Regions from separate parts of the Neobacillus sp. NPDC058068 genome, predicted to be linked through region 1. Evidence: riboswitches for the same ligand, from Rfam matches in the RefSeq annotation. Region 1 holds a riboswitch; the other holds the start of a gene.
The links. A riboswitch is a leader RNA that binds a small molecule or an ion and turns the genes downstream of it on or off. The one in region 1 is predicted to bind S-adenosylmethionine.

Region 1 (8,027 bases):
ACAGGCTCTCATTGATGGGCAGAGTACCTCTATAATCATTGTTGAAAAAGTGGACAGTAAAAAGACGTATTTTGAATATTCCTCAAAAGCGGAAATCGTTGAGGGGTTGAATTTTACTGTTTTTAAGGATATTTCGGAAACAATCGAGATGCAGGAGCATCTGCGAAAATCAGATACCTTAAATGTGATTGGCGAACTAGCGGCAGGAATTGCCCATGAAATACGTAATCCGATGACCGCTTTAAAAGGTTTCATTCAATTACTTGAGGGCAGTATTATGAAAGAGCATTCGATGTATTATCAGGTTATTACTTCGGAGCTTCAGCGAATTGATTCAATTATCAACGAATTTTTGATGCTTGCTAAACCGCAGGCAACTAGGTATGAAGAAAAGGAAATAAATCAAATCATGAAGGAAACAGTCGACTTGTTGACTGCACAAGCAGTCCTTCACAATGTTCAATTTGTTACAAATTATGATGAACAGCTTCCGCCTATATTTTGTGAACCAAATCAGTTGAAAAAAGTCTTTATCAATTTAATCAAAAATGCTATCGAGGTTATGCAAGAAGGCGGGAATATTACCATTACCATTAAGAAAATGGCCAATCGAATGAGTATTTCGATTGAGGATGAAGGGATGGGAATACCGAAAGAAATTATCAATAAGCTGGGTGAACCATTTTATACGACTAAAGACCAAGGTACCGGTCTTGGCTTAATGGTTAGCTTTCGCATCATTGCAGAGCATAAAGGAACCATTAACGTTGAAAGTGAAGAAGGGAAAGGGACGATTTTTCGGATCACCCTCCCTCTTGACGATATCAATGTGAATGATACCTAAGTAAAGAGCAGTCCGAACAAGCTCGGATTGCTTTTTACTTTTTAAGTACTTCTTTAACCAAATTTATGAAAGCTCCAAGATTTTTGATTTCTTTCCTCTGTTTGATTAGGATTCCCCCAAGTTCCAACGTTTTACGTTTGGCAGCTAATCTAGTTTGCTCCTCTTCAATGCTGTCTAAATCGGCAACATGTGCAAGCCCAATTGTTCTTCTGATTAACTCACAGCCAGTAAAACCAAGAGCATCATCGAAAAACTTAGCTAAATTGTAGTTTAAGAATGTGGAGGTTTGCGCTAAATTTTCCTTATTTTCAGTATTCCAAAGGTGCTTGTATTGTTCTTCAAATACATTCCACACTGTTTCAAGATGATTGATAAAGAGAACTTGGTTATGCTCGTTCACTATGACTTGGAAAAGGAGATTCGCAAATACCTGGCCAATATCAAATCCAGCGGGACCATAAAACGCGAATTCAGGGTCAATAACTTTTGTTTCCGAATCATTGGCAAAAACACTTCCAGTATGCAAATCTCCATGAAGAAGAACTTCTGCTTCTGTTAGGAAGCTTTTTTTCAATACGTTCACATGAAATTTCAGTTCTTCATCTTTCCAAAGGGCTTCGACTGTAGTACGTAAGCCGGCCTCGAATTCGTTGGTCTCTGCATCAAAGAAGGGATCGTTGAAAATTAAATCCTCGGTGATTTTGCAAAGCTCTGGATTGATAAACTGTTGAACCTTTTCTTTTTTTAAAGACGGACCTAATCCATAATCCGATGTGAAAAATAGTGTTTTCGCCAGATATTCACCCAGATGTTGGGATAGAAGCGGGTAAGTTTCGCCTTTTATGAATCCCTTTCTCGCAATTAAAAGATGGGAGAGGTCTTCCATGACGGTCACTGCCAGCACATCATTAGTATAGTAAACCTCTGGAACATACTTTGGTGCAATAGAACCAAAAATTATCAGGGCATCTGCTTCAATCTTTGCCCTTTTAAGTGTCAATGGCCAGCTTTCACCCACGACTTTGGCATATGGAAGAGCTTGTTTGATGATTACACCTTTTCCGTTCTTTTCGTCGACAATATGAAAAACTAAATTAAGATTCCCATCACCAATCTCCTTACAGGAAAGTTCAGGGTTATCAGAAAAAAGGTTTAATGCTAATGCCAACTCTGTGGCGGTAGTTTCGGTTAATGGCTGATAAGTTGTTTGCTTTAATAGACTCATTTCTAAAATTCCTCCTAATTAGTGGAGGCTTATCCGTGCGTATTTCGGCACTAAAAAAGCCTCTTTCTCATCTGAAAGAGGCTAGAAGACGGTGATTCTTCGCACCTCTTATCTCTCAGAAAGACAATCCTTCTGTTGGAATTAGCACCGTGCCTGTTAGGGGATCCTTCCCCGGCGCGAATAGGCGCCCCATTTCATAATGGTTTTCCGGTCGGTTGCTGGGCTTCAAAGGGCCAATCCCTCAGCCAGCTCATGATAAGAGTAAATAAAGTTTTCAGTTTTTTCAATCTGATAAAAACTATAACAAGATTAAGTAATGGGTGTCAATATTTTTTATTCAATCCACAAACCAATCCGTCCAAAAGGTAACGTTAAGAAATCTTTAATTTCATGAATCTTCACTGCTTTTGAAATTTTCCCTTTACAAGCTAATATAAAAGTTATAACATTTGTCACTAGAAATTCAACAATAATTTGAAAATAAAAAAGCAGGTGAGAACGATGAAGCAGTTTCCGCCATCGGAACTTTTGAATAGTCTACCAAAACAATTTTTTGCCGGTCTTGTTAAAAAAGTTGGCGAATATATAGCCGCGGGCCATGATGTGATTAACTTAGGACAAGGCAATCCAGATCAGCCGACACCGCCGCATATTGTCGCAAAGCTTCAGGAAGCAGCAGCCAATCCGCTCAACCATAAATATTCGCCTTTTCAAGGATTTAGTTACTTAAAACAAGCGGCAGCAGATTTTTATCTAAGAGAATATGGTGTGACCATTGATGCCGACAAAGAGGTGGCAATATTATTTGGCGGTAAAGCGGGGCTGGTTGAGATTCCTCAGTGTTTATTAAACCCAGGCGATACCATCCTCGTTCCCGACCCAGGTTATCCTGATTATTGGTCGGGTGTTGCGCTTGCAAAGGCGGAAATGGTTACCATGCCGTTACGAGAAGAAAATGGTTTCTTACCGGATTATCAAGAACTAGATTCAACTGCTTTATCAAAAGCAAAATTAATGTTTCTCAATTACCCGAATAATCCTACCGGTGCAACCGCGAGTGAGGAGTTCTTTGCAGAAACTATCAATCTGGCCCGTGAAAATGATATTTGCGTAGTCCATGATTTTGCTTATGGTGCGATTGGATTTGACGGCGTTAAACCAATTAGCTTTTTACAAGCAGACGGTGCGAAAGAAGTGGGAATTGAAATCTACACGCTATCGAAAACCTATAATATGGCGGGCTGGAGAGTTGGATTTGCAGTGGGGAATGAGAGTGTCATTTCCGCGATTGAACTTTTGCAGGACCATCTTTACGTCAGTTTATTTGGAGCGGTACAAGAGGCCGCTGCGGTTGCATTGACGGGTCCCCAGGATTGTGTGAACGAACTAAATGAACTGTACGAACGGAGGCGCAACGTTTTAATTACTGGTCTTCATTCGCTTGGTTGGAATGTCACCGCCCCAAAAGGCTCATTTTTTGCCTGGCTTAAGGTTCCGGATGGGTATTCATCTGAGGAATTTTCAACCATTCTTCTTGATCAAGCACATATCATGGTAGGACCGGGGATTGGCTTTGGAGATTTTGGCGAGGGCTATGTCCGTGTTGGTTTATTATCATCAGAGGAACGGTTAACAGAAGCTATCAGAAGAATAAGTCGTTTAGAAATATTTAAAAAATAGGTTGACATTTTATTTTTTTCTTGGGATAATCCAAAATAAGTTAAGCAACTTTAAAAAGTGAATAAATACGAATCGTTTTCTTATCAAGAGCAGGCGGAGGGAAAAGCCCGATGAAGCCCGGCAACCGACTTAACCATAGTTAAGCACGGTGCTAAATCTTGCAGCGACAAGCTGAAAGATGAGAAGATGTTAGTTTGTCATGCTAACCTCTTCTTATTTGAAGAGGTTTTTTTATGTTTTATCGAAAGGAAGTTTGAAAAAAATGTCTGAATTAATCGCAACATACCTCTTACATGATGAAAAAAATCCAGAAAAAAAAGCCGAAGAAATTGCACTTGGTTTAACGGTTGGTTCCTGGACCAATTTGCCTGAATTAGAGCAAAATCAGCTCCGCAAGCATAAAGGCAGAGTTGTTTCGATTGAGGGATTACCTTCTAACTATGTGGATCAATCCCTTATTCGGATTGCCTATCCAACGATTAATTTTTCCAACGATCTTCCTGCTATCTTAACAACTGTCTTCGGAAAACTTTCTTTGGATGGAAAAATCAAACTGCTAGATTTGCAGTTTGATGACGGATTAAAGGGTCTGTTCCCGGGACCAAGATTGGGCATTGAAGGTCTCCGTGAAAAAATAAATGTGTTTGACCGCCCGCTGTTAATGAGCATTTTTAAGGGTGTGCTCGGAAAAGACATTACCTTTTTGGCGCGTCAGCTCCAACAGCAAGCCCTTGGGGGAGTTGACTTAGTAAAGGATGATGAAATCCTTTTTGAAAATGAGCTGAGCCCATTTGAAAAAAGAATTACTGCCGGGAAACAAGCGCTGCGAGAAGTTCAAGAACAAACTGGACATCGTACCCTATACGCAGTAAACCTAACCGGCAGAACAACACAGTTACGGGATAAAGCAAGAAAGGCTGCAGAACTTGGTGCCGACCTCCTACTGTTTAATGTGTTTGCCTACGGCCTCGATGTCCTGCAAGAATTAAGAGAGGATGATGAAATTGCTTTACCGCTGATGGCACATCCTGCAGTAAGCGGTGCATTCACTTCCTCTCGCGAATATGGATTGGCACACTCCTTGCTCCTTGGCAAGCTACTCCGTTATGCAGGTGCAGATTTATCATTGTTCCCATCGCCGTATGGAACAGTAGCCCTGGAGCAAGCATCGGCACTCTCGATTGCGAGTGAGTTGACGAAGGAAGACGTATTTAAAAAGTCATTTCCTGTTCCTTCAGCGGGCATTCATCCGGGATTAGTACCATTGTTAATCCGTGATTTCGGAATCGATTCTGTGATTAACGCAGGTGGAGGAGTCCATGGTCATCCAGACGGGGCTCGCGGCGGCGGCCTGGCATTCCGGCAGGCAATTGAAACCAATCTCCAAGGAAAACTCCTAGTTGAGGGGGCTGAACAGTACGCTGAGCTAAAAAAGGCGCTCCAGCTATGGGGAAATGCCGAGGTGACTGCCTAAATGACAAATCCGGTAATTTATTGTGATTTTGACGGAACCGTAACCGAAAGTGATAACATCATTGCCATTATGAAAAAATTTGCCCCTCCAGAATGGGTGGCGATTAAAGATCAAATCCTTTCCCGCCAGATGTCGATTAATGAGGGCGTAGGAAAATTATTTTCGCTTTTACCAAGTAACTTGAAGGAAGAAATTACTGCGTTTGCGATTGAAAATGCCAGGATTCGTCCAGGATTCAAAGAGTTTGTTGAATTTGCACGGCAGGAAGGGATCCCTTTATATATTGTCAGCGGCGGTATCGACTTTTTCCTTCAGCCGATTTTAGCAGATTATTCCCCGTTTGCTGGGATTTACTGTAATGAATCTGATTTTTCGGGAGAGACAATTAAGATTCTTTGGCCTTATGAATGCGATTCATTGTGTAAAAATGATTGCGGCTGCTGCAAGCCAAGTATCATTCGAGAACTAAATCACAGTGAAGACAGCTTCAAAATCGTCATTGGCGATTCAGTAACCGATCTTGAGGCTGCTAAACATGCCGATTTTGTGCTGGCTCGTGATTTACTGTTGGAAAAGTGCGGGGAATGGGGGATTAACCATCAAGGGTTTACTACATTCTTTGATTGTATCAATGAAATCAAGAAAAGAATTGGGGCAGGTGAGCTGACATGCTAGAGGAAAGATGGACTGAATTAGCTGATGTAAAGGATGAGCTGGCAAAGCGGGACTGGTTTATGGGAACAAGCGGCAACCTTGCGATTAAAGTAAGTGATCATCCGCTGCGATTTTTGGTGACGGCAAGTGGCAAGGACAAACGCAAGCGTACAGCCGAGGATTTTCTCCTTGTGGACGAATTCGGCCGTGCTGTTGAAGAAACGCAATTAAAGCCATCCGCTGAAACACTTCTTCATGTTGAGATTTATCGCAAGACCAATGCAGGCTGCAGTCTCCATGTCCATACGATTGATAATAACGTCATTTCGGAAGTGTATGGTGACAATGGTGAGGTGACCTTTAAGGGGCAGGAGCTGATTAAGGCCTTTGATAAGTGGGAAGAAGAGGCTGTCCTCAAAATCCCAATCATTCGCAACTATGCCCATATTCCGACACTTGCGCATGCCTTTTCTGAACATGTTTCTGGAGATACTGGAGCCGTTTTAATTAGAAACCATGGCATTACGGTATGGGGAAGAAATGCTTTCGAGGCGAAAAAGATCCTTGAAGCATCAGAATTTTTATTCCGCTACCAATTACGTTTACTAGAACACAAGCCATATCAATTATTTAAAGTAGTCTAAATAGAAAAGCGGAAGCGCCTTCGGAACAAGCACAGCTTGTTCCTGCGAGGATTATTCTAAGGAGCTTTCCTTAGTACTCAGGGGTGACAGGCATAAGACGAGCCGGCGAGAAGGTTGTTTTTTAACCTTCTTGACGGATTGGCTTATGACCCGAGCCCCTAGGCGCTGGAGCTAGACAAATAGAAAAGCGGAAGCGCCTAGGCGTTGGAGCTGAACAAATAAGGAGAGAGAAACGATGGCGTATATTACATTTCAAACTAGTGAAGAGCAAATTCATGAACAAGAGGCAGTAGCAAGCTTTCTAGAGTCACAGGAAGTTATTTATGAAAATTGGGATATCTCCAAACTGCCTGGAACACTTGTTGAAAAGTATTTGTTGAGTGATGAAGAAAAAGAAGCAATCTTACAGGCTTTCGCGGCAGAAATCGCCGATATCTCTGCAAGACGCGGCTATAAGGCTCAAGATGTTATCTCGTTATCTGAAAATACACCAAATCTTGATGGATTACTTACCAATTTTAAAAATGAGCATCATCACACAGATGATGAAGTCCGCTTTATTGTGAGCGGTCACGGTGTATTTGTTATCCAGGGAAAAGATGGTGAGTTTTTCGAAGTCCATCTAAACCCGGGAGATTTGATTTCAGTTCCTGAAAATACTAGGCATTACTTCACACTTGAAGAAGACAGGAAAGTGGTCGCCGTTAGAATTTTTGTCACGACTGAAGGCTGGGTGCCGATTTACGAAAAGGAAGAAGTATATTAATAAGAAAAAACTGGCTGCCAGCTTGTGCGGTCAGTTTTTTTAATTATCTGTAAATAATCAATGTGGAATTTGTCGTAAATCCAAGAAAAAACAAAAGGAATTTGTCGAAAAACGAAAGAAATAGAATGTTTTGTCTACTTTTGCGAAAGTGTTTACATTTAGATAAATTCTTGGCATAATTCTTCAAGTAGTCTACTTTTCTAACAGGTGGATAGTAAGAGTGTAATGAGTAGGAGGATCACATTGTATACGTATAGTAATAGTCAATCTGAAATGATTGAGGAGATAAAGGTTAAAAGGGAATTAATGATTAATAGTGCAACAACATTGGGCTATACGAGTGAAGAAACGATAAAATACAGCCAAGAACTAGACGAATTAATTAATAAATACCATAGGTTTATGGGACAAGCTTCAAGACCCAATGAAGAAGTGAAAATTGCCTTTAAACAAATGATGATGGTGTGGCCTAAGGTATTAGTTTAATGATAATGAAAATGGTTTAATAATTGCCACCTGTCCTGTTTAAAGTAACGATAATGAAGGTCTTCTATTTTTCTGTTACCGGATTAAAATTAAACTGTTAGGAAGGCCTTCCGGCACTTTTTGAAAACAACTTAATTTCCATAGAGTATTCTTTCACAAACTCCTCAGAGGCGAAGCAAACACCAAATAATCTTCCCGCACCTAATCATGTATTTCTACAATAATAAACAAACTGTGATTTTTATCATTGTTTA
Region 2 (8,027 bases), on a different contig from region 1:
ATAGATAAAAAACAGCCGGAATAATTGGTACCCGGTTACCATCGATAAATCTGCATGGACTTCGTGAGCAAGAATCGCCATTTGATCCATACCGCCGGGAGCTAAGCTTAATAAACTGGTGGATGGGGTAATATGGTAATAATGAACAAGCACCAAACCTAAACCGACAGATCCGATAATCATCAGCAGCCCACTAAGCAGCGCAAGGGTAATTATTTTTGCCTTATGCTCCAGCTTCTCAGGCTTCAATAATAAGCCGATGTAGCCTCCAATCATAAATTGCGAAACGTCCAATATTGGCGACGTAAGAGCAGGACCATGGAAACCTGAAATGCTGGCGATGGCTGTTCCAAGTATGGGTCCCAATAAATAGGGAGTAGGAAACTTGAATTTTTTGGCAAGAAAAGCACAGAGCACACATATCACGGCAAACAAAACAATGGTTGAAAATAGCGGTCCTGAAGTTTGAATTGTCTTTACAACCAAATCCGATGTCGGTTCAATAGCCGTATTTTTAAAAAGCGGCCCAAAAATGAGAAAAGGGACGAAGAAAATGATCATCATTAATCTGGCCACTTGCAGGAACGTCACCGTGGTAATATCGATTCCTTTCATTTCTTCGGCAAAAATAATCATTTGCGAAAGTCCTCCTGGAATGCTGCCGGTAAGTACAGTTGGATAATCCACGCCCGTAAGCTTGGAAACAACCCAGGCAATTCCGGCACAAAAACAAACGAGTAAAACGGTCATGATCAGCATCGAAGGCAGTTTCGCCGTAATTTGCATGAGCGCTTCTTTCGTGAAAGATAAACCAATTGAATAACCGACAATGATTAATCCCGTATCCCGTATATAAGTTGGCCAATAATAATGAATCTTTCCAAACCTTGCACCAATTAAAACAGCCGCCATTGGTCCAAGCAGCCATGGAATTGGTGTATGAAGTGCGGTGAACACCAGGCCGCCGGTGAATGCAGTTAACACGGTTATCGAAAAACGAAGCATTTTAATGTCCTGTTTTTTTGAAAAATTAACCAAGGGAGCCATTCCTTCTGTCTATTAAAGTTTTTATACGTCTTTGTATTTTAGGTGATTAGCCTTCGTTTTATGTCTATAAGAAGGGGTATTTAAGACATTGTGGTTGTTTGGCCAGCGTAATTTCTCTTGCTATTCAGATCCCATCACCGTTTCCCCAAGAAAGAGCACCTTTAATTGTTCTTCGGGGAGCTGCCGCTTTTCCCATTCACGAAATAACCGTTTTAATGCTTCCGGTCCCGTGTCATCGGCTAAGCGATAGGCGCCATAATGCATCGGCACGAAGTGTTTCGCTTTTAATTCGATGAACGCTTTCACACTGTCTTCCGGAGAAATATGGGATGGGGCCATAAACCACTCCGGCTCATAGGCGCCAATCGGCATAAACACGGTGTCGATTGTAAAGCGGTCCGCAATCTGGTGAAAGCCGCTGAAATAGCCTGTATCGCCCACAAAATAAAACGTTTCTTCGGTAGTTTGAAAAATCCAGCCGCCCCAATGGGATGTATTCATATCACGCAACGTTCGTCTCGTCCAATGCTGGGCTGGGACGAAATGAACGGTTATCCCTCCGTATTCGGTGCTTTCCCACCAACTCATCTCAGTCACATTCTGATAGCCTTTTCGGATAAAAAGGGACTTTAACCCAACCGGAACAAAGTAATGCGGATTGCCTTTTAATTTTTTCAGCGTCGGGAAGTCCAAATGGTCGTAATGGCCATGGGAGATGACGACGAGATCAATTTCCGGCAGATCAGCTAAGGAAATGCCCGGCTCCGTTAATCTTTTTTGAAACCCCATCCGCATGGCCCACACAGGGTCAGTTAGGATATTGATGCCATTTAGTTGAAGCAAAAAAGTAGAATGGCCAACCCACGTATACGTAGTTCGACTTCTGTTTTCGAATAGTTCCCTCACTTTTTTAACGGGAGATTGTTCGATGTTTACCGATAAATCCTTTACTTTACTTCGACGTTCTTTCTGCCATTTCCTCATGTCTTTAAACGATTTGTTGTTTGACACATTATCTAAATTAGCGTATCTCATTGTCATCCACTCACCTTGATTTTCTTTGGAAAACTATCATTAGGAAAAGTATAGCAAAATACCCAATCAATCATCAAAAATTTGTTAACAGGAGGAATGTTCATGAGGAGAAATCAGCTGCGATATGGAAAAATATTGGAAATTAATTGGGTTAAGGATGGTTTTTCATGAATGGATAACTATACAAATGATAATAGCGCCAGACGTTATTAAGCGGGCGTGCAGAACTCCATTTTTTAACAACTTTCCCCCGATTTGAATAAAAATAAACGAATGGAGAATGGGGTAATTCAGAGTTGTTAATTGGGGGGAAACACTTGAAAATCGAATACGGATATACCTTCGGATTACCAAAGGGCATTGTATGGAGGGAATTAAAGGATGAAAACATCCTTCGGAACTCGCTGCCGGGTTGTAAATCATTCATAGAAAAGGCAAAAGGATTTTACCAAGCCGAGCTCGAGATTAACATCGGCCCGATTGAAGATGTTTTTATATTTGAAATCTGGCGGAATATAGAAAAATCACCTTCTTACTATCGCTTGATCGTGAAAGGGAAAGGGAATCTTGGCGAGATTGATACTACAATTGATATCTTGATGGAAGAATCCCAGGGTACGACCAAATTAACCTTTAGTGCTGATGCTCAGGTAATGGGTGCACTTTCTTTGGCAGGAGAGCGCATTTTAGCGGCAGGGGCGAAAAAGAGTTTAGAAAGTTTTTTTCTAAAGATGGAAAAGGAAATAAAGAGGCGGCTTTATCAATTGAAAAGGGGCAGCAGATAAACGGTGCCTCTTCTCTGCAGTGGAGTGGGGGAGAGGTACCAGTTTTATAGTTAAGGAAAATAGATTTCTAATTTGTTAGTCCCGTCCTTCTTGAAGAATGTATCACGCACTCCCATTTTTATCCAAATAATTTGAAATCCATCGACAAATATCTACATAAATCTGCTATACTATAAGCAATAAACGAAGGAGGTGAAAATAGATGGAAAAAACACTCAAGTTGATATTGGACAAGCTTGATAGTCTGGACCAAAAAGTAAATCAAGTAATTAATACCGTAGCTGCCACGAATGTTAAGATTTCTGAAACAAACCAAAGAATAGATGCCCTTGAAACGAAGGTGGACACTGTCGTAGAAGATGTCAAAGAAATCAAAAGTTCTATGGCGACAAAATTTGACCTTGAATTTTATGATCGAAAAATTTCTGAACACTCCAGGGAAATTTACAAGTTAAAAAACAACTAAGTCTCTCCAAAAATAATCCACAAATATACCTATTTCCATATATTATATTCCCCGATTCTACTTTTATAAGATACGGGGTTTTTTGAATTCCATAAACCAAGTAGCCCGTTTTTATGAATTTGATAAACAGAGCCAGTCCCCCAACAAATTAACAGGTTAATTGACCGGGAGACTGAGTCCATTAAAAAGAATTTTTAAAATATTTAGTTTTCCTATTTACATTAAACCCATTGGCATGGTAGGATTAATTTCATTAATCATTCAATTCTTATCTAGAGTGGCTGAGGAACTGGTCCAATGAAGCCCGGCAACCTGCAAAGCAAGGTGCCAATTCCAGCAAAATGACCTTCATTTTGGGAGATAAGGTGTTAACTGTGGTAGTTCTAACGCCTTTCCTTGATGGGGAAGACGTTTTTTTTTGAAAGGAGACGGATCAAACTGAAGGCAGATGAAAAGGAAGAACTGATCGCACATATTGAGAAAATGATGGAGACCTTAAAATATGGCTCGATCACCTTAGTTGTTCAGGATGGAAAAATTGTCCAAATAGAGAAAAATGAAAAGGTTCGTCTTAAACCGAATAAGCATCGCTGACTAGACAAACTAGAGGCGGTCTTCACTTTATCAAAGTGGAAGACTGCCTTTTTTTGTGGAATTTCGGACGGAGCGAATATTTTTCAGACAGGAATAACTGATTCGTTTTTCGATAGATGAAACTCAATTTAGTTTTAGTGATAAAGGAGGCATTAAGTCATGACTGAAGTAATAACGTATCAAAACTGGCAGCAAATATCTGATACTTTCCCAATTGAGGATAAAACCAAGGGGGCCCTTTCTGTGCTGGAGTGGGCTTACCGGGCTTACCAATCCGAGGAAATTGTGTATGCGTCCAGTTTCGGGGCTGAAGCGATTGTTTTGATTGACCTCATCCAGCAAATTAAAGCGGATGCCCGGATTGTTTTTTTAGATACGGGACTGCATTTCCCAGAAACATATGAGGTCATAGACAAGATTGAAGCTCGATTCCCGTCGTTAAGGATAGAGCGAAAACAACCGAAGTTAAGTCTCGATGAACAAGCGGAACAATATGGTTCGGCGTTATGGAAGGGTGACCCTAACCAGTGCTGCATGATTCGCAAGGTTATTCCGTTAAGGGAAGCATTAACGGGAAAACAAGCGTGGATCTCGGGGCTTCGCAGGGAACAGTCACCGTCAAGAGCGAGCACTGAATTTCTTAATAAAGATGAAAAATTCAGGAACATCAAAATCTGTCCTTTGATTCACTGGACATGGGATGAGGTTTGGAGCTACATCAGGGGACACGAGCTCCCGTACAACACCCTGCATGACCATCAATATCCAAGCATTGGCTGTTTTCCTTGTACCCAACGGGCTGCAGCTGATGGGGACTCACGTGCGGGACGCTGGGTTGGAAGCGGCAAAACGGAGTGTGGCTTACACAGCAAATAGGGAGGGCTAAAGCTTTGCTTACAATTATTGCGATAACAATTGGGTTATTTTTTGCAATAAATATTGGTGCCAGTGGTGCGGCGGCTTCGATGGGAATCGCCTATGGAGCCGGTGTCGTGAAAAAACGGCTGGCCTTACTGCTGTGCAGTATCGCCGTGTTCCTTGGTGCTTGGCTTGGCGGCGGTGAAGTAGTCAAAACGATTGGCAGCGGGATTGTCCCATCTAGTACATTTACCGTGCCTGTAGCCTTAATCGTATTAGCATCAGCGGCATTATCATTGTTTTTGGCCAATATTTTTGGTATTCCACTTTCTACCAGTGAAGTGGCAGTTGGATCTGTCGTTGGTGCCGGGATTGTTTACCAATCTGTGTTTGTCGGTAAGCTTGTCTGGATTATGTTGTTTTGGCTGCTTACACCTTTTACAGCGTTTTTCATCGCCATTGGTGCTTCGTATTTGTTGGAAAATAGAAGGCTTAAAGGCTGGATGAAGGCTCGGAAAGCTGTTCCATTTCTGACTGTGCTGGTTGTATTTATGGGCTTGTTCGAAGCCTTTTCAGCCGGGATGAACAATGTAGCCAATGCTGTCGGCCCGCTTGTGGGTGCCAACATTCTTGCTGTTGGAAGTGGTATTTTCTGGGGTGGGTTGTTTGTCGCAGCGGGTGCACTGCTGCTGGGTCAGCGCGTCCTAGAAACGAATGGAAAAAAAATAACGACGCTTCGGCTCGAAGAGGGCTGTGTCATCTCGGGAACAGGTGCAACCATTGTAACCGTTGCCTCGGTATTCGGGATACCTGTCCCACTTACCCAAATCACAACCTCTTCCATCATCGGAATGGGTTTCGCCAAGCATGGCAAAGCAGTATTGAAAAAAGACATTGTTGTTCAGCTCCTGACCGTTTGGATTGTTTCACCCGTCCTATCGATGGTGCTGTCATACACTCTCATCCAATTGATCATCGAACATAATTTTTACCCAATCATTGCCATGGTTGGGGTCCTGATCTCAGTGTTCGGCGTGTCGTCGTTGATGAAGCGGCAGAAACCCGCGGTAGCGGTGCAGCAACAAGCTGCAAAAGAATAGCCGGTTTTGGGTGGTGGAAGTGGGTAGCCGCCAGTGAACGGCGGTAAGTCGCCAGTAATGGGCAGGTTGTCGCCAGTAACGAGCGGTAGTCGCCAGTAAATGGCGGTAAGTCACCAGTAACGAGCGGGTAGTCGCCAGAAACGGGCGGTTATCCGCCAGTAAACATCCGATATCCGACACTAAGCCGCACATCGATACTGGTAAACAGTTAAATTTAGCAAAGGAAGGATTTGATTTAAATGTCATTTTTACCAAAACCACATGGAGGAACGCTGGTTCAAGCCTTTAATCCAAACTATGATGTAGCCCAAATTGAAAAAGAACTTGAGATTGACGCGATTGCTTTGAGTGACCTGGAGTTAATCGGCGTGGGGCTGTTCAGTCCGCTGACCGGGTTTCTTGGCAAAGCAGATTACGAATCGGTTGTCGACCACATGCGTTTAGCGGATCAAACGATTTGGTCGATTCCTGTAACGCTGCCAGTATCCGCTGAAACAGCAGCTTCCCTCACAGTCGGGGAAGAGATCAAGCTTATTTTTCAAAAAGAGGTTTATGGCGTGATTAAAGTAGCGGAATGGTATGAACCTGACCTAGACAAAGAAGCACTTGAGGTATATAAGACACACGAACTTGCCCACCCGGGAGTCAAGCGGCTTTATGAAAGAGGTCCAGTCTACGTGGCTGGTGAAATCACACTCGTAAAAAAACCTGAAAAAGGGGTTTTCGCCGATGTGTGGCTTGAGCCGAAGGAAACCCGGGCATTGTTTGAAGAAAAGGGCTGGAAGACAGTAGTTGGCTTCCAGACGAGAAATCCGATTCATCGTGCACATGAATACATTCAAAAAGCAGCACTGGAAACGGTTGATGGGCTATTCGTCAACCCGCTTGTCGGCGAAACAAAGTCTGACGACATCCCGGCTGATGTCCGCTTGAAGAGCTATCGGGTCCTGCTGGAAAATTACTACCCTGCAGAACGGGTACAGCTTGGTGTTTATCCTGCTGCCATGCGTTACGCAGGACCAAGGGAAGCGATTTTTCATGCGATAGCCCGTAAGAATTTTGGCTGCACTCATTTCATCGTCGGCCGCGACCATGCCGGCGTCGGGAATTACTATGGAACGTATGATGCCCAGCTTATTTTCAGCGAATTTCCTGAAGGGGAACTTGGCATTAAGCCGCTTTTCTTTGAACACAGCTTTTATTGCAATAAATGCGAGGGGATGGCGTCTGATAAAACCTGCCCCCATAGCTATCATGATCGTGTCATCCTATCCGGAACAAAAGTTAGAGAATTGCTGCGCGCAGGGAAGCTGCCGCCGTCCACCTTCAGCCGGAAAGAAGTCGTCGAAGTGCTGATTGAAGGATTGAAAGAACAGCAGACGGTGTAAGGAGGGGAAATAACCATGTCAAAATCAACAAATATCACATGGCATGCCGCGGCAATAACGAAGTCAGACCGCCGAATTCAAAATCGCCATGGAAGCTGTGTTCTCTGGTTCACAGGTCTCTCGGGCTCGGGAAAATCAACAATAGCCAACGCCGTTTCAGGTGAATTGCATCGCCGGGGAATTAATGAATATGTCCTTGATGGCGATAATATCCGTCATGGCCTTAACCGAGATCTTGGCTTTTCGGACAATGACCGGACTGAGAATATCAGGAGGATTGGCGAAGTGGCCAAACTATTTGTCGATTGCGGCACCGTCGTGACAACGGCATTCATTTCGCCTTTTCGTTCCGATCGTGACCAGGTCCGTGCCCTTTTTGAAAAAGAAGAATTTATCGAGGTCTACGTCGAGTGTCCGTTGGAAGAATGTGAACGCCGAGATCCAAAACAGCTATACGCAAAGGCCCGCCGTGGCGAAATAAAGGATTTTACTGGGATAGATTCGCCGTATGAGGCGCCGGAACGCCCGGAAATTACCGTCCGTTCCGATCTTTTGACAGTTAAGGATGCAGTAGGACAAATTTTTCAATACCTTCAGGAAAAAAACATCATTTAGTTGGGAAAGGATGGGAAGCCATGGCTGGCAAGGTTTATTTAGTTGGTGCGGGACCAGGAGATCCAGATTTAATTACCGTTAAAGGACTGCGGTGCCTCGAACAAGCCGATGTCATTCTCTATGATCGGCTCGTCAATCC

Region 2: another riboswitch for S-adenosylmethionine. It lies ahead of ACFVSW_RS13045 (YezD family protein); the one in region 1 lies ahead of mtnW (2,3-diketo-5-methylthiopentyl-1-phosphate enolase).

What each region holds. Positions count from the first base shown of each region.
Region 1 is NZ_JBHVSI010000002.1:162,288-170,314, reverse strand. It holds gene ACFVSW_RS03080 (ATP-binding protein) at 1-844, shown strand, start outside; gene mtnK (S-methyl-5-thioribose kinase) at 879-2,069, opposite strand; SAM riboswitch class I at 2,175-2,331, opposite strand; gene ACFVSW_RS03070 (pyridoxal phosphate-dependent aminotransferase) at 2,571-3,749, shown strand; SAM riboswitch class I at 3,827-3,934, shown strand; gene mtnW (2,3-diketo-5-methylthiopentyl-1-phosphate enolase) at 4,012-5,223, shown strand; gene ACFVSW_RS03060 (2-hydroxy-3-keto-5-methylthiopentenyl-1-phosphate phosphatase) at 5,224-5,898, shown strand; gene ACFVSW_RS03055 (methylthioribulose 1-phosphate dehydratase) at 5,892-6,521, shown strand; gene ACFVSW_RS03050 (1,2-dihydroxy-3-keto-5-methylthiopentene dioxygenase) at 6,757-7,287, shown strand; gene ACFVSW_RS03045 (Spo0E family sporulation regulatory protein-aspartic acid phosphatase) at 7,531-7,773, shown strand.
Region 2 is NZ_JBHVSI010000010.1:42,287-50,313, reverse strand. It holds gene ACFVSW_RS13065 (AbrB family transcriptional regulator) at 1-1,038, opposite strand, end outside; gene ACFVSW_RS13060 (MBL fold metallo-hydrolase) at 1,168-2,088, opposite strand; gene ACFVSW_RS13055 (SRPBCC family protein) at 2,400-2,867, shown strand; gene ACFVSW_RS13050 (hypothetical protein) at 3,070-3,333, shown strand; SAM riboswitch class I at 3,599-3,700, shown strand; gene ACFVSW_RS13045 (YezD family protein) at 3,772-3,927, shown strand; gene ACFVSW_RS13040 (phosphoadenylyl-sulfate reductase) at 4,087-4,803, shown strand; gene ACFVSW_RS13035 (sulfate permease) at 4,818-5,885, shown strand; gene sat (sulfate adenylyltransferase) at 6,125-7,273, shown strand; gene cysC (adenylyl-sulfate kinase) at 7,289-7,888, shown strand; gene cobA (uroporphyrinogen-III C-methyltransferase) at 7,909-8,027, shown strand, end outside.